3 regions of the Spirillospora sp. NPDC052269 genome follow, and region 2 is predicted to be linked to each of the others. Evidence: riboswitches for the same ligand, from Rfam matches in the RefSeq annotation. Region 2 holds a riboswitch; each other region holds the start of a gene.
What was found. A riboswitch is a leader RNA that binds a small molecule or an ion and turns the genes downstream of it on or off. The one in region 2 is predicted to bind cyclic di-AMP.

Region 1 (7,674 bases), on a different contig from region 2:
CCGACCTTGTGGACGGACCGTCGCTGGCCGAGCTGGTCGCGGCCGAGGGGCCGCGCGGGCAGGTCGTGGTCGAGCGGCTCGCGGTCGGGCTGGCCGTGTCGCTGGCCGCCGCGCACCGTGCCGGGGCCGTCCACCACGATCTGAAGCCGGCGAACGTGCTGCTCGCGCAGGTGGGTCCGCGCGTGACCGACCTCGGCGTGGCCACTGCCCTGGAGGCCGTGAACGCGGGCCCGGCCGCCCGCGCCGAGGACGACCCCTCCTTCCTGGCCCCCGAGCAGCTCAGCGGGCACGGCATCGGCCCGGCCACCGACGTGTTCGCCTGGGCGACGACCCTGCTGTTCGCGGCGACCGGAAAGCTCCCGTTCGGGGACGGCTCCCCCACCGAGATCATGCAGCGCATCGTCTACGACGACCCGGCGACCGATGCCCTGCCCGAGCCCGTGCGCGACGCGGTCGCGGACGCGCTGGACAAATCCCCATCCGAGCGGCCCACAGCCGCTGACCTGCTGCGTAGCATGCTGGACGGCCCGATCGCCGCCCGCATGCCCGCACCGCTCCGCGCCGAGGCCGAGGCCCTCGCCACCCCCGCCCCCGACTCGGTGGCCAATACTTCCGCCTCGACCACCGGCGCTCCGGGTTCGGCGGCCGCTGCCGCCGCAGCCTTGGGCGCGCGCGTCGAGGGTTCTGCGACTGGGGTGTCCGGCACGCCGCAAGCCGGTGCCCCACATCCTCTGGGGGCGACCTCACCGGGGACGGGCGCCACCACTCCTCCGTCGACGGGCTCGGTCAGTGGAATCCCGTCGGGCGGCGCCGCAGGCGGCGTGCCGTCTGCGATGGGCGGCGTCCTATCGCCGCCCTCGCCAGGACTTTCGGCACCTTCGCCAGGCGCCTCCTCTTCGAGTGCGACTGGGCTCTCGCCTGGGGCAGGTGACCTGCTGGGCACGTCCGGCGGCCACTCCTCGTCCGTGCCGAGCACCTCGGCATCGGGCGTGCCCAGCCCTCCGTCCAGCGGAGGAAGTTCGCCGGGCGTGCCCGGCGGTAGCCCGGCGATCGGTGCACCAGGAGGCTCTGCGGCGCTGGACGGCGCGACGAGCACACTCAGCGGCAGCTCATCGGGGGGACCGGTCGGATCTGCGACTGGTGTGCCGGGTGCCCCTTCGTCGACGCTGGACGGCGCGGCAGGACCGCTGGGCGGGGGCTTGCCGGGCGGCGGATCTGCGGTCGGTGTGCCGGGTTCCTCTTCCTCAACGTTGGACGGCGCGGCGGGAGCGCTGGGCGGGGGCTTGCCGGGCGGGCAGTCTGCGGTCGGTGTGCCGGGTGCCCCTTCGTCGGCGTTGGACGGTGCGGCTGGTGTGCTGGGCGGGGGCTCGTTGGGTGGGGCGAGGGGGGTTTCCGCGTCGGCTTCGGGGGCTTGGACGCCTGCCTCTGGTGATCTCACGGCTTCGCCTGGGGCGTCGACCTCGTTGGGTGGAGGTTTGGGCTCGGCGTCCGATGCGCTCGCTCAGGCCGGCTCGGCCTCGGGCGCGGGGGACGATGGGCCGAGCACGATGCTCGATCTGCCCAAGCCTCCTGCCGGCTTTGGCGCGGTGCGGCCGAGCGGGGCCTTGGCGGATGACGGGCCCAGCACCGTCCTTGATGTGAACTCTGCTTCTGGGGCTCGTGGCGCCTCGGCGGGGGATGACGGTGGGCCCAGCACAGCGCTCGATGTGCGGCTCGGTGGGGCGGGTCAGCCGGGTGTGGGCGGGCCGCCGGTGCCCAGTGCGCCTCGTCCTGCCGGAGGGTGGCAGAACAGCCGTGCCACTGCTCGGGACCTTCCCGTGACGGGTGCCTCGGAGGTGCCAGGTGGAGGCTTGCCCAGAGCGTCCGCGCCGGGTGGAGCCGCGCCTGGGATGGGCTTGGCCGGCGGTGGCCCTGGGGCGGGTGACTCTCTGATTCCTGGGATGCGGCCTGTCGGGAGTGGGGACGTGGGGTCGGAGACGGCCGTCCTGTCGCTGCCGGGGCTTCGGGCGGCGAAGCCGCGGTGGCGGCGGCCGGGGAACCATGTCGTCGGGGTGGGGATCTCGCTGGCCGTCGGGGTGCTGGTAGGAGTCGTGATCATCGCGCTGGTGCTCTGGCCGCGGTTGGGCGGGGGCGGCGGTGGCCATTCCGGGCATGACGCGGCGGACGGGAAGCCCGTCAGCACGATTCCGACGTCGTTCGCGGGCACCTGGAAGGGGACGGCCGTGAACTCGCAGCGCGGTGAGTCGTTCCCGCTGCAGGTGACGTTGCAGGCCGGGGCGAAGACGGGGACGGCGGTGTATCCGAAGGAGGGCTGCACCGGGACGCTGAACCTGACGAAGGGCACCGGGGCGGAGCTCCAGCTGGCGCTGTCGGTCAGCCAGCCGTGCACGAGCGGGGACGTGAAGATCAGCCGGCAGCCGGACGGGTCGCTGAAGTACGACTGGTCCAAGCCGGGCACGGCGCTGGCCTACGGGGGCAACCTCACCAAGGGGTGAATCCCGTTCAAGATCACTCAGTGGAGTCGAAGTTCACCCGATCGATATGCCCCTTATGGGGGTTGTGATGCGGAAGGTGCACTAGGGTTCCCGGGTCGGTGACCTCGATCTTGGCCGCGGCTCATCCGACTCCGCGGCAGAAGGAGCTCTCTTGCGGCCCGTCTCCCGAAGGCTGCTGCTGGCCGGCGCGATCGCGTCCTCTGTGGGCGCGGCGGCGGCGATCCCCGCGCTGGCCTCCGCCGATTCCAAGCCCAAGGCGGTCCAGGTGACCGCCGCCGAGGGCTCGCCCATCGCAGGCCAGTACATCGTCACTCTCAAGGACGGCACCTCGCCCACCGCCGCGGCGGGGCAGGTCGGCGCGTCCTCTGCGCAGGGCTTCGGCGACGCCCTCAACGGGTTCGTCGCCCGCCTCAACAACCAGCAGCTCGACAAGCTGCGGCATGACAAGCGCGTCGCGGCGATCGAGCAGGACCAGCTCGTGCACGCGACCACCACCCAGAAGTCGCCGCTCCCGTGGGGCCTGGACCGGATCGACCAGCGGAAGATGCCGCTGTCGAAGTCCTACTCCTACAAGGCGACCGGCAAGGGCGTCACCGCGTACATCATCGACAGCGGTATCGCCTGGTCCCACCCGCAGTTCGGCGGGCGCGCCAAGGTCGCCTGGACCGCGTCGCGCTTCAAGGGCAACGGCTGGGACTACAACGGCCACGGCACGCACGTCGCGGGCATCCTCGGCTCCGCCAAGTACGGCGCGGCCAAGGGCGTCCAGCTGCGCGCGCTGCGCGTGCTCGACCAGGACGGCTTCGCCCCGGTGTCCGACGTGGTCGCCGGCGTGAACTGGCTGCGCACCCACGCCGCCAAGCCGGCGGTCGCGAACCTGTCGATCGGCGGGGGCAAGTCCACGGCGCTCAACACCGCCGTCGCGAACCTGTCCAAGTCGGGGGTCTTCGTGACCGTCGCCGCGGGCAACGACAACAAGGACGCCTGCAAGTTCTCGCCGTCGGGCGCGTCCTGGGTCGAGGCCGTCGGTGCGACCACCTCGCACGACAACCGCGCGGGCTTCTCCAACTACGGCAAGTGCGTGGACATCATGGCCCCCGGCTATGGCATCACGTCCACCTGGCCGGGCGGGGGCACGCAGGTCGAGAGCGGCACGTCCATGGCGTCGCCGTACGTCGCCGGTGTCGCGGCGCTCTACCTGCAGGGCCACCGGACGGCGACCTTCCCGACCGTTCAGAAGTGGCTGTACACCAACTCCACCAAGAACGTCCTGAAGGGCCTGAAGGGCACGGGCAACCGGCTGCTCTACAAGGGCTCGCTGTAAGGCGCGACTCCAGTGGACGTGACTCGCTGAGGCGTCACTCGCCGTAAGGCGCGACTCGTTCACTCACGGTCATCATGGCCCGGTTCCGTTCGCGGGGCCGGGCCATCGCGCATCTCACGGATCCGCGCGCCACATTGCCCTCCCGGGGTCGTCCCAACAGCCTCAGGGGTCTAATCTTTGGCGAGGCAACACCCAGTTCCTTGCAGTTTGTTGGTGTCCGGTCGGTGACTGTCCGTGTTCGACGCGACAGGCTTGCCGGACGTGCCGAGTCCCGGACGCCCCCGTCCGGGAGCCGGGGACCCATCCGCCGGACGCCCCGTCCGGCCGGGGTGAATTCGCCGGCGCCGCACGGCGCCTGCGATAGGGCGGACTCCCGCGCCCGAACCCGTCAGCTAACCCGGTAGGCCGCCCAGAGGAGAGGAGAGGACGTGGAGCGCCCCACCTCCACCCGCCGCGAGCGACGCTTCGCCCCGACCGTCCCCCGGGACAGGCGCGGACGGCGTGCCGCGCCGGCCGTCGCGGTCGCGATCCTCCTGTCGCTGCTGTCCGGCACCGTCCCGGCCGACGCCTCCCCCGGCGACAGCGACCGGATGGACAAGCTGAACAAGCAGATCAACCAGCTCGACAAGGAGTACGGCGGCGACCTGGCGGAGCTGAAGGACGCCCAGTGGGCCGCCAAGAAGGCCATGAAGAAGGCCGACGACCTGCGCGGTCAGCTCGAGGCGTCGCGCACGCTCGTCGCGCGGCTCGCCGCGAACCAGTACATGAGCGGCGGGCAGGACCCGGGCATCACCGTCGTCGCGGCGGGCGACCCGTCCGAGTTCCTGAACACGATGAGCATGGCCAGCCATGTCGCGCAGAACCAGTCGGCGCGCGTCCAGCAGATCACCAAGCTCGTCACCGACCAGGAGAAGGCGAAGCAGCAGGCGCAGGCGAAGATCACCGACCTGCAGAAGAACCTGGCCGACCTGAAGTCCCGCAAGGCCCAGATCAAGAAGCTGGTCAAGAAGTACAAGCCGGAGTCGCCGAGCGTCGGCATGGGCAGCGTGACCCCGCGCATGATGCACGTGAAGCAGGTCATCGACACCGAGTTCGGCCCGTTCCCGACGATCGGCTGCTACCGCGGCGGCGCGGACGCGCAGGACCACGCGACCGGCACCGCGTGCGACTTCATGGAGTCGTCCGGCGGTGTCTCGCCGACGGCCGACCGCAACGCCAACGGTGACGAGGTCGCCAAGTACGCGATCGCCCACGCCTCCTCGCTGGGCATCAAATACATCATCTGGCAGCAGCGGATCTACGACATGCGCCGTCCCGGCTGGCGTGGCATGAGCGACCGCGGCGGCATCACCGCGAACCACTTCGACCACGTCCACATCTCGGTCTTCTAGGCACGCCCGCTCTGACCAGGGCATATGTGCTCCGGAGGTGTCCGGGGGCACATAGGCCCCGGTCATTGGCGTGCCATGCGAGGGCGGGCTACGCGGCCGAACGTGTCGTCGGATTCTCGCCGGTCTGGCCGTGTTCGGGGCGGGACGATGACGGCGTGAACATGACGAGCGGCCGTCAGAGCGTGCTGGCGACCCTGGAGCGCTTCTTCGCGGCCGAGGCCGCCTACCTGAAGGCCGGAGGCCCGGGCCGGGCGCGGTTCGACGAGATGGCGGACTGCCTGACCCCGGACGTGGTCATGCACCAGGCGGAGAGCCTGCCTTACGGGGGCGTCTACGAGGGGCCCGCCGGGGTCGAGCGCTTCATGACCGAGATGAGCCGTCACTGGAGCTCCCTGGAGTTCCTGGAGCAGCGCTTCGTCATCGACGCCGACAGCGCGGTCGTGCACAACCGCGGCGTCCTCGTGGCGCGGGTCAGCGGACGGCGGCTGGAGACCTCGGTCATGCAGCTGATCGGCGTCCGCGGCGACCGGATCTCGGAATTCCGGCCGTTCTACCTGGACACCCTGGCCGTCGTCCGCGCCCTCGAAGCGCCCCGCGCCGGGTGAGCCGAGTGTCCGAGATCGACTGAAGTCGTACGATTCGCTGCATGACGGAGCAGGTGTACAGGCTGACGCCCCGGGTTCGGCGGCAGGCGAAGAGAGCGCCCTTCCTCTTCGCCCTGGTGTGGGGCCTGCCCTGGTCACTGCTCGGACTGGCCTCCGACGACGCCAGTGGCCGGCTCGGCGCGCTGCTGATATTCGCGATCCCCTTCGTGCCGATCTCGGTGTACATCATCGCGCAGTTGGCGGGGAAGACCGAGGTCACGCCGGACGGACTGCGGCTGCGCGGCCTGTTCGTACGTCGGTTCGTCCGGTGGGAGCAGATCAGGACCGTCGACTCCTACCGGGGTCCCAAGGGGTACTTCGTCGTGAAGGTGTTGCTCATGAACGGGCGGAAGCGGCGGGTGCCCGGCTTCTACACCGAGTCCTCCGAGGACGCCGAGTACGACGCACAGGTGGCGGACTTCCAGTACGTGGTGCGGGAGGCGATCGGGAACCTGTCGTACGGCGGGATGGCATGACAGAGCAGATTTTCAAGCTGACACCGCGGTCGGCGCGGGACGCACGGAGAGCGCCGTTCTACTTCACGCCGGTCTGGGGCACCCTCGCGGTGCTGTTCGGGCTGGGCGGCCGCGGCGTGGAGGCGTGGATCGGCGCGGCGGGGCTGTTCTCGATCGTGTTCGTGCCGGTCATGCTGTACATCGGCGCGCTGCGGTTCGGGAGGACCGAGGTCACGCCGGACGGGCTGCGCCTGCGCGGAATGTTCGTGCGCCGGTTCGTCCGGTGGAAGGACGTCGCGACCGTCGATCCCCACCCCGGAAACCGCGGTACCCGGATCGCGAAGGTGCGGCTCAGGAACGGTCGGAAGCGGCGGCTGCCCGGCTTCTTCGCGGGAGCGAAGGACGACGAGTTCAACGCTCAGGTGCGGGACCTCCAGCTCCTGGTGCGGAAGGCGATCGCCGACCTGCCCTAGGACCGTCAGGCGATTTGCCCGGTATGGCCTCTTCACTGCCCTGGACGGCGGGTAGGCTGGCCGTCCGTGGCAATTTCAACTGCTTTGTGGTCTTTCGCCGTTGTCGTCGGGTTGCTGACGCTCACGCCTGGTCTCGACACCGCGCTGATCCTGCGGACCGCCGCGCTCGGGCAGCGGCGCCGCGCCTGGGGTGTCGTCCTCGGGATCCAGACCGGGACGCTCGTCTGGGGCGCGTTCGCGTCCCTCGGCGTCACCGCGCTGCTCACGGCCTCACATCTCGCGTACACGGCGCTGCGCTGGGTCGGCGCCGCGTACCTCATGTGGATGGGCCTGCACATGCTGTGGACGAGCTGGCGACGCCTCCCCGAGGCCCTGACCGCGGGCGCCGAGCCCGAGCCCGACCGGCTGCGGGACGGCTGGCGGCGCGGCGCGCTGACGAACCTGCTCAACCCGAAGGTCGGCGCGTTCTACATGGCGCTGCTGCCGCAGTTCATCCCGGCGGACGTGCCGCACTTCCCGTTCGGGATGGCCCTGGCCGGCATGCACGTCGCGTTCGGGCTCGTCTGGTCGGCGGTGCTCGTCACGTTCGCGCACGCGATGCGCTCCTGGCTGGCCAAACCGTCCGCGCGCAGGCTCCTGGACCGCGTCACCGGCGGGGTCATCGCCGCCTTCGGCCTCCGCCTCGCCCTCGGTGAGTAGACGAAAGGGAAAGCCCCGGACCCGCCGGGCCCGGGGCTTCCCTATGCGCCTTGTCAGCTCGCGTAGCTGGGCAGGGTGCGCTCGTGCGCCTCGCGGAGGTCGGCCAGGGAGATCGAGAAGACCTCCTGCTGGTCGCCGCCGTTGACGGTGAGCGCGTCGCCGCCGACGATGCCGAGCTGGCTCACCGGGACGC
Region 2 (7,674 bases):
GTCGGCCCAGCCGACCGCGCGATCCGGTCACCGATCCGGTAAAGCGATCTTCAAAGGGGCCTGTGCCTGCGCTTTCGCAGGCACAGGCCCTTACATAATGAGCGTCGTCCGGGGTACGACACTCTATGGACAAGATCGTATACGGACAGTGACATCGGGGGTTGCGGTGCGGGTCGGCAGGCTTGTACGAACGGGCCGGCGCCGCCGGGCCACACTGGAGCTCGTCGGGGGGACGGTGGCGTGCGCCGCCCTGACCCTCACCGGACTGGCGGGCTGCTCGGACGGCGGCGGAACGGATCTCAACATCAACGCGGTGCGGCTGGACGTCTCACCGTCGAACGGTGGCGACGGGCTGCGTCCGGACTCGGTGATCCAGGTCGCCGCGGACCGGGGCACGGTCGAGGACGTGACCGTCACGCACAAGGGGGCGCCGGTCGAGGGCGACCTGAGCGCCGACCGGACGCATTGGAAGGCCCGCTGGATGCTCGAGCCGGGCACCAGCTACACCGTCCGCGCGACCGGGCTCGGCCGTGACGGCAGGACCCGGACGGTCACCAGCGACTTCAGCACCGCCAAGGTGAAGAAGAGCCTGGACGCCGCGCTCGAGGCGCCCTACAACAAGGAGACCGTCGGCGTCGGTATCCCGATCGTCCTGAAGTTCCAGCAGAACATCGGCGACCGGGCCGCCGTGGAGCGCTCCCTTGAGGTGAGGTCGGCGAAGCCCGTCGAGGGCGCGTGGCATTGGTTCGACAACCAGACCGTGGTGTTCCGGACGAAGGACTACTGGCCGGCCCACGACAAGGTGTCGTTCCGCGCGCACCTGAGCGGCGTCCGGGCCGCGAAGGGTCTTTGGGGCGCCAAGGACGTCAAGGCCGACTTCCGTATCGGCGACTCCCACATCAGCAAGGCGAGCGCCGTCTCGCACATGATGACCGTGCGGCGGAACGGGAGGCTCGTCCGGACGATCCCGGTGAGCATGGGGCGCGGCGGGGTCGAGAAGTACACGACCACCAACGGCATGCACCTCACCATGGAGAAGGACGACCCGGTCATCATGGACTCCGCGACCACGGGTTGCGGGCCGGGCTGCCCGGGTTACTACCGGGAGACGGTGTACGCGGCCGTCCGGATCTCCAACAGCGGTGAGTACGTGCACAGCGCGCCGTGGTCGGTCGGCGACCAGGGCAACACCAACGTCAGCCACGGCTGCGTGAACGCCAGCCCGGAGAACGCGCGCTGGTTCTACAACCTCTCCTACCGCGGCGACCCGGTGCGGATCACCGGCACGTCCCGCGAGCTGGAGCCCGACAACGGCTGGGGCTTCTGGCAGGAGTCGTGGAAGAAGTGGGTCCAGGGCAGCGCGCTCAAGCAGGCGGTGACCGCCGGTCCGGAGGGCAGTGGCCCGGTGCGGCCGGACGGTTCCAAGTCGACGGACGCGGCGGGTTCGCCGCCGGCGCCGAGCGTCTCTCCTGGCGCAGGCGCGGCGTCGCCGAGGGCGAACGGGGTTCCGACGGTTCCCGGCGCGGCGCCCACGGGTCTGGTCGCGCCCGCCGTCCGGCCGGCCGTCCCGGGCGCGGTGCCGACGGTTCAGGGCGAGGCTCGTCCGAACCCGCAGGTGGGACGTCCAGGGCACTGATCCGAGCGAACGGCGAGGCCGTCCGGTGAGCGATCGCCGGGCGGCCCTTCGTGTTTCCGCGGGGTATCAGTGGTGGACGAGTGGGGGCGGTTCCGGGACGTGGTGCATCCGGGCCCAGTCGCGCGCCATGGCGATGCGCTCGGGGCCGGTGGGGTGGTCGGACCAGAGCAGCGTCTCGAGGACGTCCGGGGTGAGCGTGGAGATGTTGCGGACCGACAGCTCGTGCTGCATGGTCGCGAACGTCACCGGGTCGCGGGTGAGGTTGAGGGCGTGCGCGTCCGCGCGGGCCTCGACGCGGCGGCTCACCAGGTTCTGGACCGGGGCCTCGAACTGCGTCGCGACCGCGATCAGCGCGAGGGCGAGCGCGAGGGCGCGCGGGTCGGCCGCGCCCCGGTTCCGGGCGGACGGGTCGCGCGCGGCCTCGTCCTTGCCCGCGCGGCGCGTGGCGGGCGCGGTGAGTCCGGCCCGGCGCAGCAGCCGCGGTGAGGTGAGCAGCAGGTAGAGCAGGCAGACCCCGCCCGCGGCGCCGAGCGCTCCGATGAGGGTGCCGTGCAGGACGTCGTCGTTCTTGGCGTGGCCGAGCTCGTGGGCGACGATCGACTCGATGCGGGGGGTGGACATCGAGGTCAGCAGGGTGTCGTAGACCACGATCCGGCGGGTGGAGCCGAAGCCTGAGACATAGGCGTTGAGGGCGGTCGTCCTGCGGGAGGCGTCGGCGACCAGGACGTCCGACACGGGGACGCCGTCCCGCCGGGCCATGTCGAGCAGGTCGGTGCGGAGCTGCCCGGCCGGGAGCGAGTGGAACTTGTTGAAGACCGGCTCGATCATGATCGGGTAGGCGAACGACCCGGCGATGACCAGCGCGCACGCGCCGGCGGCGGCGCCCGTCCACCAGTAGCGGGGGAACCGGCGGATCAGGGCGACGAGCAGGAGCAGCCCGAGGGTGTAGGTGATCCAGGTCACGCCGAGCGACTTGACCTGGTCGACCAGCCAGCTGGGCCAGCTCTGCGTGGAGAGGCCGTAGTCACGCAGGATCGACTCGCCCCACGCGGCGAACGGCATCGAGATCAGCCAGGTCAGGGACGTGAACGCGACGGCGCCGATCAGGACGCGGAGCGGCCAGCGGCGCGTTCTGGCGGTGACCCAGCCGAGGAGGCGGGCGCCGAGGGGGCTGAAGCCGAGGACGAGGATGACCGCGAGCACCGTGATCAGGCGCGCGTAGGCGGGCCAGTCGAGCGCGTGGTCGAAGGCCGCGGCGCGGTGGATCTCGGCGGGGGTGAAGTCGGGGGCGGGGTCCGGGGCGACGCGTCCGCCGGGGACGTGTCCCGGCAGCGGCGTCCAGGGCGTCGTCAGAGCGATGATCACCGCGACGGCGGCGAAGAGGACGGCCGCCGCGATCGACGCCGCCAGGCGCGGTCTCCGGTACGCGCGGGCCGTGTCGGGGTCGCCGGGGCCGGGCGGGGGCGACGGGGCGGACGCCTCGGACGATCCGGACGCCCCGGTCGGCTCCTGCGATGGGGCGGTGGCGTCGCTCACATGAGCTCCTTGCGGAGGTAGTCGCGCCAGTCGGCGGTGAAGGTGTCCGGCGGGAGGCCCAGGATCCGGCGCAGCGCGGCGGCCTCGGGTTCCCGCCCTGCCGCCCGGTACAGGCGGACGAGGGCGGTTTCACCGTATCGGTCGGCGACCATGCGGCAGGCGAGCCACGCCTCCTGGTAGGCCTGGGAGAGCCGTCCGGACGCGCCGTCGAAGTCGTCCCGGGTGGGGAGGGCCTCGGGGACGCGTCCGGCGGCCACGTCGGCGGCCAGTTCGCGGGCGGCGGACTTCACCGGGACCCTGGCGTCGCGGTAGCCGACGTAGTCGGCGAAGCCCTCGATGAGCCAGATCGGGGTGCGGCCGTCGCGGGCGCCGCCGGTGGCGACGTGCGTGAGCTCGTGGGTGAGGACGACGCGGCGGCCGAGGTCGTTGAGGCGCCCGAACGAGGGGGAGACGACGATGCGGTCCTGGCCGCGGGAGCCGTCCGGGCCGGGCGTCACGACCGCGAGGGCGGCGAACTGGGCGACGTTCCGGCTGTCTCCGGCGACGCGTCCGGCGAGGGCGGCGTCGGCGGGTGCCAGGGCGACCGCGCGGCGGGCCCAGGACGTCCCGGCGACGGCGGTGACGGCGGGGACGGCCGCGGCCAGCCGCCGGGCGATCTCGTCCAGCCCGGACGCGTCGCCCATGACCAGCGCGGGCCCCTTGCGGACGACGGTGAGCGGCCCGGCGTCGGCGATGTCGGAGTCGTCGGCCAGTCCGGCGGACGAGCCGTCCCCGATGATCGTCCAGGTGCCGGAGAGGGGCGCGAACGCCAGGTGGCGGGTGCGGGCGACCGGGCCGGTGTCGAAGCCGGTGATCCGGTAGCGCATGGAGACCTGGACCACACCGGACGCGCCGTGGGGCTGTCCGGGGGCGGTGGGGCGTTCCTCCCAGCCGTCCAGGGGGAGCTTGATCAGATTGTCGAAGAGGCGGGCCTGGGCCTGCTGGAAGGCGGCGGGCGCGTCGGCGACGGTGGCGAGGAAGGCGATCCGGTTCCGTTCGCGGACGGCCCGGGCCCGGTTCGCCAGGACGGCCGTGACCGCGCGCGGATCGGGCGTCCCGGCGGGGGAGGGCCTTCCGGCAGGCGCGGAAGCCCCGCCCGGGCGGCGGGTCAGGGCGAAGATCCCGGCTCCGGCGGCGAGGCAGGCGGCCGCGCCGCCGCCCGCCAGCAGGCCGAGAGCCCGCCGCCGCGAGGGATCCTCTGCGGTGACGGGCTCTGCGGGCCGCTCAGCGGCCCGCTCGCCGGTCTGCTCGGCGGCGGGCCCTGGGGTGGTCTCCGCGGCCCGCTCGTCGTCCATGCGGCGATCCTAGGGCGAGGCCGGGAGTGCGGGTCACTTGGCGTAGTCGGGGTACCCGTAGCCGACGATCATCTTGCTCTGGCGGTTCTTGACCTCGACCGCGCCGCCGTCGGTGTTGCCCTCGATGGTCTTGACGGTGCCGTTGCCGTTGTCCTTGATCACCATGCCGACGTGCTGGATGGCGTCGATGCTCTTGCTGCCGTTCCAGGCGAAGAAGACGACCGAGCCGGGCTTGGCCGCGCTGCCCCAGCGGTTCTGGCTCTTGAACCACTTGGCGTGGGCGACGGTCCAGGCGTCCGAGCCGACGGAGTGGGCGAAGCCGATCTGGGTGCCGACCCAGGAGACGAACATGTCGCACCACGAGGCGTCGGCGTAGAGGCCGAGCGAGCCGCCGTCACGGGCGAGGGTCTGCTTGGCCCGCTCGGTGCCCATGTACCACTGCTGGAACTTGGTCTTGCCCGCGCCGTCCTCCTTGATCCCGGCCTGCGAGGTCGCGACCTTGATCGCCTGCTGGGCGGTGGGCTTGCGCGGCGGGGCGGGCTGAGCCGGGGCCTTGGGGGCCTCGTTGGCCGCCTGCGGCTGGGCCGGGGCGGCCTGCGGCGCCTGCTGCTGCGGGGCCTGCTCGGCCTGCTGCGGGGCGTCCTTCTTGACCTGCGGCAGGGTGCTCTCGGCGGTGGCGGTCCCGGAGATCCGGGTGGACGCGGCGGCCGGCTGGAGCTCGGTGGTCGAGGCGTGCGCGGTGGTGGCGGCGATGGTGCCGACCAGGGCCGCGCTGGCGACCAGGGCGCTGGTGGTGCGCACGGACTGGAACACCGGGGTGGAGCGCAGGACCTGAGCCGCCGGGGTATCTCGCAGCGACTTCAGGACGGGATGGAGCTTGGTGGTGAGCTTGGTGGTGAGCTTGCCGTTCATGCTGGTTCTCCTCGGCTTCCATGCCGCCTACCGGGTTAGCTGACGGGTTCGGGCGTGGAAGCTGCCCTACGGCCTCTGGGAGGCCGATTCACCCCAGGTGTTCGGTGGGTCCCCGGCTCTGCGTCGACGCGCGCTCAGGCGTGTCGGGAGCGGACTCGGCGGCGGACGCCCTCGATGAGGCGCGTCCGGTACTGGATACGGACTGTCCCGCTACGGGACGGCTCGCGCTGGACGGCGAGCGAGAGGCTCGCGCTGGACGGCGAGCGGGAGGTGAGGCCCGGCGGCGGGGGATGGTGCCGCCGGGCCCTGCGGACGTGCGTCCTGGTCGTTCGTCCTAGTAGGGACGGACGGCGCCCGCGAAGGTCTTCTTGCGGTAGCTGTCGAGCTTGGTCACCCGGACGTGGTCACCGGTGTGCGGGGCGTGGATCATGTAAACCTTCCGGCCCGTTTTCTTGTAGACGATGCCTACGTGACCCTTGCCGCTAAAGAACACAAGGTCTCCTGGCGCGAGTTTGTTCCAGGAAATCCTGTTCTTTACCGAACGGTACTGCTCGGTGGTGACGCGGGGCAGTTTCACCCCGGCCTTCCGGTAGGACCACTGGACGAGTCCGGAGCAGTCGAAGGCGTTCGGGCCGGCCGCGCCATAGCGGTACGGCTTGCCCTTCCTGCTGGCCGCGTAGTCCAGCGCCTTCTGCGCGAGCTTCTGGCGCTGAGCCCAGGTCTTTTGCTTGGCCTGCTTGACCACCACGCCCACGGGCCTGGCGGTCGCCGCGTGGGCAGCTGGGGCCGGACCGGCCATCACGACGGGAGTCGCGACGGCGGTGGCGACCGCGAGGCCGCCTACGGTCCGCACACGGCGGGCTGTGCTGCTGACAGCGTTGCTGGACAGGGGTTTCTCCTTTTTCCAGACGCCTACCGGGTTAGCTGCCGGGTTCGGACGTGGAGTCGCCCTACGACGGGTCCCAGGCCCTATGGGCCTTGATTTCTGGGGGCGGGACCGCCGATTCACCCCATGCGCCGCATATGAACGTGCCCGGAATGCTGCGGACACGTCGGCGCGGATGGGTCCCCGGTTCCGCGCGCCGTCGCGCGGATTCGGCGTTGCCGTCTCGCCCCGAAGCGCGATGAGGCCGGACGACGGGACCCTGTTGTCCCGCGTGCGGGCGAGCGGCGTGATGTTGTGGGAAGGCGGGCCCTGCGAAGAAGGGCCGCGCACGGCAAGGCCGGGTAAAGGAATCCGCCGTGGCGCGCTATCAGCGCCATGCACGCCGTTTCGCGTGCGCACGGTCGGGCCGGGCCTGCCGGATGCGGCGCGTGGGGCGCGTCGCGAGAGTGGGGCGGCGGCGCGTGGAACGCGTCCCGCCGGATCCGCGGCGCCAGGGGGGCGTCGCGGGGGAGACGACGCCTGGCGGGCGCCGCAGGTGCCCCACAAGGTAGCAAAGTTCAATCAGAAGGCAAATCCACCACAAAAAAGACGTTGGCCCAGGTCACAGACCTGGGCCAACGGTTTTAGTGCGCTCGGGACGCCGGGATCGCCCGCTGTCAGGGGCGTGCGGCGCCGTACCAGGCGCTCTGGTAGTAGCCCGAGGAGATGTCGGCGATCTGGACCACGGTGCCGGTGTGCGGCGCGTGGATCATCTTGCCGTTGCCGATGTAGAGGCCCACGTGCCCGAGGCTGTTGAAGAACACCAGGTCGCCGGGCTGGAGGTCACCCTTGGCGACGTGCTTCAGGTTCCCCCACTGGGCGTAGGTGTCACGGCCGATGTCGACGCCCGCCGCCGCCCACGACTTCTCGGTGAGGCCCGAGCAGTCGTAGGAGTTGGGGCCGTCCGAGCCGTACACGTAGGGCTTGCCCATCTGCGAGTAGGCGAAGTTGATCGCCGTGCGGGCATTGCCGGAGGCCGGGCCGTTGTAGGTGCCTCCGCCGCCGCCACCGCCGGACTTGTTGTTGTCCGTCGGGTCCTGGCCGCCGAGCTTGTCCAGAAGCTTCTTCTGGGCCTTGACCTGCTTGTCGAGGCCCGTCTTCTGCTTCTTCAGGTCGTTCAGCTTGCTCGTCACGTCGTCCAGGCCCTGCTGGGCCTGGGCCTTCTCCCGGGAGACGCGCTGGGCGGCGGCGAGGAACTGGGCGAGCGCGCCCGTCCGGTTCCGGGACAGCTGCGAGATGACCGCCGCCTGGTCCAGGACGACCTGCGGGTTGCCCGCGGAGACGAAGCCGCTGACCGAGTCGGTGTCGCCGTTCTTGTACGCGGTGGCCGC
Region 3 (7,674 bases), on a different contig from region 2:
CACCAAGGCCGGGACGACGGTGGGCGCGGGCCGCAAGGTGGTCATCGAGACCGCCGACGACACGCACCGGCGCTGGTTCACCTACGCGACACCGTTGGTCACCAAGGCGGATGGAACGTTCCATACCGACGCCCGGAAGACCGGCGCCCACTACACGCACGGCTACTACCGCGTCCGCTTCGCGGGAGGGCCCGCCTTCGCCGCGACGCTCTCCGGGGACGTCCGCGACCGCCGGATCGCCACCCGCGTCACCGGCTGGAAGGTCTCCACGACCCACCCCCGCCGCGGCTCGACGTTCACCGTGCGCGGCTACCTCCAGGAGAAGCCCGGCACGGCCTGGAAGGGCCTCAAGGGCCGGCGCGTCTCGATCGAATACTGCCTCAAGGGCGGCGACTGCCTGAACGATCTGTCGCTCTGGCACGGGCTCTCCAACTACAAATCGGGCGCGAAGGGCTCCTTCACGACCCGAATCCACGTCGGCGCGAAGGCCAAGCCGATCTATATCGCCTACACGTTCTACGGCGATTCGACCCACTACGTGACCTGGCTGGTCAAGCCGGTCCTGATTTCCCCCCGATGAAAGTGACGAACATGCGCAAGTCCCTGTTGATCGCAAGCACGGCCGCCGCCGCGGCCACCCTGGTGGCCGCCCCGGCCACCGCGAACGCCGACACCGTCACCAAGACCCCCACCAAGGTCACCTTCGGCATGTCCACCACGTGGGACGCCAAGCTGAGCATCTCGGGCAAGGTCACGGCGACGAACGGCGAGACCTTCCCCGCCGGGAAGTGGCTGGTCGCCGAGTGCTACTCGACGCAGCAGCACAAGTGGCTGACGGTCAAGCCGCTCGCGGGCCAGAAGCCCCTGATCACGCAGGTGGGCGGGGCCTTCTCGAGCAACCTGACCGTCTACTGCTCGCACGGCGCCTACCGCGTCCGCTTCCCCGGCGACCCGACGTTCGCGCCGTCCACCAGCCCGAACGTCCAGGACAAGCGCATCAACTCCCTGGCCTACGGCTGGAAGGTCACGCCGCACACCGTCCGCAAGAACGGCTACGTGTACGTCAGTGGAACCCTCAAGCACGACCCGACGCCGGGCCACTACGTGCCGTTCAAGGGCCAGCGCGTCTACCTGTACGTGAAGCTCAAGGGCCAGAAGAACTTCTCCTGGTTCGCGCGCCCCAAGACCGACTCCAAGGGACACTTCAGCGGGCGCATCCGTCTTCCCAAGGACGCTTACTTCATTTACCAGTACTTCGGCGACAACAACCACTACTACGACGCGCCGGTCAAGGCGACCTTCGTGCACGTCCGATAACTAGGTGGACGTCCATGGATGTCCGATAACCAGATAGTGCGCGTTCTGTAGCGAGACGGCGGCGGTCCGGAGTTTCCGGGCCGCTGTTGTCTTTTCGTGACCTGAGGAGCGCAACCTGAAGGCGAGTTCGTGCATCATCCCAAGTGCGCGTTTGCCGCAAATTTCATAACTCGGCGTCCCACGAACGGCACGGCCCGTTCAGGTGCGTCGCAGGACGGCCGGGAGGTCGCTTGAAGCGGGGAATCCGTGCGGTCGAGGCGATTTTCGCCCTGGGGGCGCTCGGTGTGATGTCGTCGCTGGTGGCGGCGTTCCCTGAGGACCACGGCACGCACACCGGGGCGCACGGCAAGATCGCGGACCGGGCGGGGCGGGCGTTCGCCGACGGGGTCCGTCCACCGAGCGGCAAGGGAACGGCCTCCGCCACGCCCACGGGCGCGGCGGGCGGGCACTGGTCCGGATCCGGCGGGCGGTTCATGCAGCTCGTCGCGCACGAGGACGACGACTCGCTGTTCTACTACCCGGACATGATCCGGTCCGCGGCCTCGGACTCGACCACCGTGTACCTGACCAGCGGCGAGGCCACCGGACGCCAGTTCCACAACCGGTGCGTGTACGGGCAGCACCGGGAGGACGGCGCGCGGGCGGCGTGGGCGCGCAACGCCGGGCTGCCGGACCGGTGGACGCGGGCGCCGCTGCGCCTGCCGGGCGGCCAGGCGGTCGAGCTGGACACGCTGAACGGCGCGTCCAACATCCGGCTCGTCTTCTTCAAGCTGCACGAGGCCGGGGACAAGCCGGCGATGAAGCGCACCTCGTCGCTGGAGCAGCTGTCCCACGGGGCCGGCGCGGCGACGACGCTGGGCTCGGAGTCCACCGACGGGCCGGGCTGCGACCCCCGCTACGTGCGCCAGCGATACACCAGGCAGCAGCTCGAGAACGGGCTGACCTGGCTCATGCAGCGCTTCGGCCCGAGCGTCGTGCTGGCGCAGGACCCGAAGTCGCCGCCGGTCCAGGGCCGGTTCACGCACGTCGTGACGACGATGGGCGACCACACCGACCACCAGGGCGCGGGCCGCCTGGTCGCCGACGCCGCCGCGCGGTACGCCGGGCCGCAGCGCGACGGGAGCGTCCTCGTCCGGTACTACCGCGACTACAACATCCGGAGCTCGCCGCCGAACCTGGGCGCGCTGGCGCCGGCGAAGAGGCAGCTCTTCCTCACCTACCTCGGCCCGCACGGCGCCAACGACCCCGGGCCGAACCCGAACAACCCGACCTTCTACACCTTGTTCTACTCGCGCCAGTACACCCGCTGGACGAACGGGACGACCTGGGCCGTCCTGGACAGCGCGAAACGGCTGAACGCCTTCGCCGTCCTGGACGGCAGGGTCGCGCAGTGGCAGCAGGCGCAGCCCGGCGGCCCGTGGACCGGTCCCAAGTTCGGGCCCGGCGGCGGCCTGGCGCCGTACGTGACGGCCGTCCGGGACGAGCACGGCATGCTGCACCTCTTCGCTCTGCGGATGTCCGACGACGCGATCGTGACGGCATCGCAGAAGGCGTCCGGCGCCTGGACGGGCTGGTGGTCGCTCGGCAACCCCGACCCCGACGCGGGGCTGACCGTCGGGACGCCCGCCGTCGCGGTCACGCCGCGCGGCGACATGACCGTCGCGGTGCGGAACCTGGACGGCGGCGTGAGCGTGAAGACGCGGCGCGGCGGCACATGGGCGGGCCACTGGACCGGCCTGTCCGCCAAGGGCGTGCGGGATGGCGTCGCCGCCGTCGCCGACGCGTCCGGACGGGTGGAGGTCTTCGCGCCGACCGACAAGGGCGTGGCGCGGTGGCGGCAGCAGAAGCCGGGCGAGCCGTTCGTCCCGGTGCTCGGCGGCTCCGGCGGCCCGCCCGCCGGCCCCGTGACCGCGGCCGTGGACGCGACCGGCGCGGCGCGGATCTACTACCCCGCGTCCGGGACGGCGTCGACGGTGACGCAGTCCGACAACGGGATGCGCCCCGACCCGCTGTACGGGCCGATGACGTTCGAGGGCACGGCGGTCGCGACCAGCGGGCAGCGGACCGTCCTCGCGGCCCGGACGGCCGACGGCGCGCTCGCCCTGGGCGTCCAGAACGCGCCGTACGGGCCGTACGCGTGGTCCACGCGCCGGGCGGACGTCATGGGGTCGCCCGCCCTCGCCTACGACGCGCAGGGCCGTCTGGTCGCGCTGGTGTTCGGCAGCGACGCGCACCTGTACACGATGCGCGCGACGAGCCCGGGCTCCGCGACGTCCTTCACCGACTGGACCCGCACCGGCTGACGGCCGGGCCCGGGCCCGCCGGGACGCGCACCGGCCGAGAGAACGAGAAGGTCGAGAGAAGCGAGAAGGCCCCCGCCGCAAGGGCGGGGGCCTTCTCGTTCGACCGGATCAGCCGGTTCGAGGGCTCGATCAGGAGTTGCGCTTGGCGCGGGCGCGGGTCCGCTCGCGCTCCTTGGCGTCCAGGACGATCTTGCGGATCCGGACGAAGGTCGGGGTGACCTCGACGCACTCGTCGTCCCGGATGAACTCCAGGCTCTCCTCGAGGGTGAGGATCCGCGGCGGGGTCAGCGTCTCGGTCGTCTCGGCCGTGGAGGAGCGGACGTTGGTCTTCTGCTTCTCCTTGGTGATGTTGACGTCCATGTCGTCGGCGCGCGAGTTCTCGCCGACGATCATGCCCTCGTACACCTCGGTGGTCGGGCCGACGAAGAAGGTGCCGCGCTCCTGCAGGTTCAGGATGGCGTAGCCCGTCGCGGCGCCCGTCCGGTCGGAGACCAGCGAGCCGCTCGGACGGGTGCGCAGGTCGCCGAACCAGGGCTCGTAGCTCTCGAACACGTGGTGCGCCATGCCGGTGCCGCGGGTCTCGGTCATGAACTCGGTGCGGAACCCGATCAGGCCGCGCGCCGGGACCAGGAACTCCATCCGGATCCAGCCGGTGCCGTGGTTGGTCATGTGCTCCATGCGGCCCTTGCGGACGGCCATGAGCTGGGTGACGGCGCCGAGGTGCTCCTCGGGGATGTCGACCGTGAGGCGCTCGACCGGCTCGTGCTTCTTGCCGTCGATCTCGCGGGCGACCACCTGCGGCTTGCCGACGGTCAGCTCGTAGCCCTCGCGGCGCATGTTCTCGACCAGGATGGCCAGCGCCAGCTCGCCACGGCCCTGGACCTCCCAGGCGTCCGGACGCTCGGTCGGCAGCACCTTCAGCGACACGTTGCCGACCAGCTCGCGGTCGAGGCGGTCCTTGACCAGGCGGGCGGTGACCTTGGTGCCCTTCTCCCGGCCGGCCAGCGGCGAGGTGTTGGTGCCGAGGGTCATGGAGATCGCGGGCTCGTCCACCGTGATCAGCGGCAGCGGGCGCGGGTCGTCCGGGTCGGCGATGGTGTCGCCGATCATGATCTCCGGGATGCCGGCGATCGCGATGATGTCGCCCGGGCCGGCCTCGTCGGCGGGCTTGCGGGTGAGCGCCTCGGTCATCAGCAGCTCGGTGATCTTGACCCGCTCGACGCTGCCGTCGTGCCGGCACCACGCGACCTGCTGGCCCTTCTTGATCACGCCGTTGTGCACGCGGCACAGCGCGATCCGGCCGAGGTAGCTGGAGGCGTCCAGGTTGGTGACGTGCGCCTGGAGCGGGGCGTCCGGGTCGAAGGACGGCGCCGGGATGGTGTCCTTGATGACCTGGAACAGGGGCTCGAGGTCCTCGCTGTCGGGGAGCTCGCCGTCGCCCGGCTTGTTCATCGAGGCGCGGCCGGCGCGGCCGGAGGCGTAGACGATCGGGAAGTCGATCTGCTCCTCTTCGGCCTCGAGGTCCATGAACAGCTCGTAGGCCTCGTCGACGACCTCGTCGATGCGGGCGTCCGGCCGGTCGGTCTTGTTCACGACCAGGATGACCGGGAGCCGCGCCTCGAGGGCCTTGCGCAGGACGAACCGGGTCTGCGGGAGCGGGCCCTCGCTGGCGTCCACCAGCAGGACGACGCCGTCCACCATGGACAGGCCGCGCTCGACCTCGCCGCCGAAGTCGGCGTGGCCGGGGGTGTCGATGATGTTGATCGTCATCCCGGCGTGCCGGACGGCGGTGTTCTTGGCCAGGATCGTGATGCCCTTCTCACGCTCCAGGTCGTTGGAGTCCATGACGCGGTCGTTCACGTCCTGGTTCTCACGGAACGCGCCGGACTGCCAGAGCATGGCGTCGACCAGTGTGGTCTTGCCGTGGTCGACGTGGGCCACGATGGCAACGTTGCGGAGGTCATCGCGCGTGGAGAAGGGCATGCGGTTTCGCCTTGGGTGAGAGTTCGGGGATCGGCCGCAGACGTGCGACACTCACAGTTTACTCGGCCGCCCAAGGAGCCCGGTCGTCCGCGGGACGGCGGGCAGGTGAAGAACGGCCTCCACACGGGGTGATCATGCGGGTGACCAGCACCTCTTCCGTCACACGGATCCCACGCATCTCCTCCGCGACACCGGCACCACATGCGCACACATGCATACTTTGTGTGACTGTTTGGCCATTTTTGAACTTCCTTTGTAGTCTGCCCCGCAGATCCGGCCGTACCAAAGCCCCGTCCGTGGGGCAGCGACCGGACCGCCGAATCCCGCGAGGGAACCGGGGACCCACACTCCCGGGGTGAATCGGCGCACGTCACGGGGCGTCCTCTGACCGGGACGGCGTCGTGCCGTGCGGCGTAGGGCGACTCCTGGCCCGAACCCGTCAGCTAACCCGGTAGGCGGCACACGAAGAGGAGAACACCGGCCTTGGCCAAGGACCCCCAGCGCCGCCGCGTGACACTCGCGGCCGCCACCGTCCTCGCGCTCGGACTGGGCGTCGCCGCACCCGGCGCGGCCCACGCCGCGCCGACGGCCCCCCAGGCACCCCGAGCACTCCAGGCACCCCTCACTCCCCCGTCCCCGTCCGGGAAGCCCTCCGAGTCCGACCTGAAGAAGCAGCTCAAGCAGCTCCAGGACGAGGCGGAGAAGCTCACCGAGCAGTACAACAAGTCCCGCGTCGACCTCGGCAAGGCGCAGAAGGCCGAGCGGGACGCCACGCGCCGCGCGGACGCCCTCGAGGCTCAGGCCGCCCCGGCCCGGGCCGCGCTCGGCCAGGTCGCCGCGAACCAGTACATGAGCGGCGGCGGCCCGGACATGATCTTCGCGGGAGGCGCCGACGGCAGCGGGCTGTCCGACACCGCCTACCTCGCCCAGAACCGCGCGGGCGCGGTCCAGCGGCTGCAGACGCTGATCGACCAGGCCAACAAGGCCAAGTCGGACGCGCAGGCGCAGACCGCGAAGGTGAAGCAGGCCGCCGACCAGGCGGACACCGCCCGCAAGACCACCAAGGGCAAGATCGACGACGTCCAGAAGCTCCTGGACAAGCTGGGCATCACCCGGACCAAGGACCCGACGTCCGGGTACACGGTGACCGTCCGGGGCAGCGGCCTGCCGCAGAAGATGCTGCGCAAGGCCCTGACCAAGCTCGGCTCGCCGTACGTGTGGGCGGCCGCCGGGCCGACCACCTTCGACTGCTCCGGCCTGGTCATCTGGGCGTACGCGCAGGTCGGAAAGCCGGGCCTGCCGCACTACACCGGCGACCTGTTCCAGCTGGGCACCAAGATCGACCGGGGCTCGCTGCGCCAGGGCGACCTGGTCTACTTCGGCGGCGACCTGCACCACATGGGCATCTACGCCGGTGGCGGCCTGTTCCTCCAGGCCCCGCAGACCGGCGATGTGGTGAAGGTCTCCAAGATGGACCGCTCGGACTACGCGGGCGCGAACCGCATCGAGTGACCTGAAACACCACGCACGACCTGAAGCACCACGCACGCCCCGAAGCACCACGCAGCGACCGGCGTCCGCCTCCCGCGGACGCCGGTCGCTGCGTTTTCGGGGCTCTGGAACCTCGGGCCCGTCCGCCTCCGCGCCATGGCCTCATCCGGCCAGGCGGTGTGCGTCCGGCCGTGCGCGCCCAGACGGGCCGGTCAGCGGGCGAGGTGAGGGGTGATCGCCTCGACGACCGGGAGGTCGCCTGGAAGCCACTCGACGTCGTAGAGCTCGTCCGCGGTGAGCCAGCGCAGCGCGAGGTGCTCCAGGGCCTCCGGCTCGCCGTCCACGACGGTCGCCGTCCACACCCGCAGGACGGACCCGCCGAGCCCCAGCGGCCAGTCGCCGCCGACCCGCTCGCCCAGGACGACCCGGACGCCGAGCTCCTCCTCGCACTCGCGGACGAGCGCCTGCTCGTCGGTCTCCCCCGGGTCCACCTTGCCGCCCGGGAACTCCCATCCCCCGGCGAGCTCCGGCGGCTCGGCCCGCTGCGCGGCCAGCAGCCGCCCGCCGGAGATGATCGCCG

Region 1: another riboswitch for cyclic di-AMP. It lies ahead of AB0L06_RS12000 (coiled-coil domain-containing protein); the one in region 2 lies ahead of AB0L06_RS14115 (CHAP domain-containing protein).
Region 3: another riboswitch for cyclic di-AMP. It lies ahead of AB0L06_RS00250 (C40 family peptidase); the one in region 2 lies ahead of AB0L06_RS14115 (CHAP domain-containing protein).

The regions. Positions count from the first base shown of each region.
Region 1 covers NZ_JBFAUU010000005.1:112,294-119,967, reverse strand. The annotation lists partial or broken gene AB0L06_RS12015 (serine/threonine-protein kinase) at 1-455, shown strand, start outside; gene AB0L06_RS12010 (hypothetical protein) at 1,965-2,495, shown strand; gene AB0L06_RS12005 (S8 family peptidase) at 2,647-3,819, shown strand; cyclic di-AMP (ydaO/yuaA leader) riboswitch at 4,072-4,241, shown strand; gene AB0L06_RS12000 (coiled-coil domain-containing protein) at 4,248-5,210, shown strand; gene AB0L06_RS11995 (nuclear transport factor 2 family protein) at 5,372-5,815, shown strand; gene AB0L06_RS11990 (PH domain-containing protein) at 5,857-6,330, shown strand; gene AB0L06_RS11985 (PH domain-containing protein) at 6,327-6,782, shown strand; gene AB0L06_RS11980 (LysE family translocator) at 6,849-7,481, shown strand; gene purL (phosphoribosylformylglycinamidine synthase subunit PurL) at 7,535-7,674, opposite strand, start outside.
Region 2 covers NZ_JBFAUU010000006.1:58,750-66,423, reverse strand. The annotation lists gene AB0L06_RS14130 (L,D-transpeptidase) at 149-1,636, shown strand; gene AB0L06_RS14125 (M48 family metallopeptidase) at 1,703-3,172, opposite strand; gene AB0L06_RS14120 (hypothetical protein) at 3,169-4,506, opposite strand; gene AB0L06_RS14115 (CHAP domain-containing protein) at 4,540-5,418, opposite strand; cyclic di-AMP (ydaO/yuaA leader) riboswitch at 5,427-5,569, opposite strand; gene AB0L06_RS14110 (C40 family peptidase) at 5,753-6,172, opposite strand; cyclic di-AMP (ydaO/yuaA leader) riboswitch at 6,312-6,529, opposite strand; gene AB0L06_RS14105 (C40 family peptidase) at 6,961-7,674, opposite strand, start outside.
Region 3 covers NZ_JBFAUU010000001.1:50,427-58,100, reverse strand. The annotation lists gene AB0L06_RS00270 (hypothetical protein) at 1-580, shown strand, start outside; gene AB0L06_RS00265 (hypothetical protein) at 592-1,317, shown strand; gene AB0L06_RS00260 (PLL family lectin) at 1,548-3,620, shown strand; gene typA (translational GTPase TypA) at 3,750-5,603, opposite strand; cyclic di-AMP (ydaO/yuaA leader) riboswitch at 5,908-6,078, shown strand; gene AB0L06_RS00250 (C40 family peptidase) at 6,087-7,115, shown strand; gene AB0L06_RS00245 ((deoxy)nucleoside triphosphate pyrophosphohydrolase) at 7,307-7,674, opposite strand, start outside.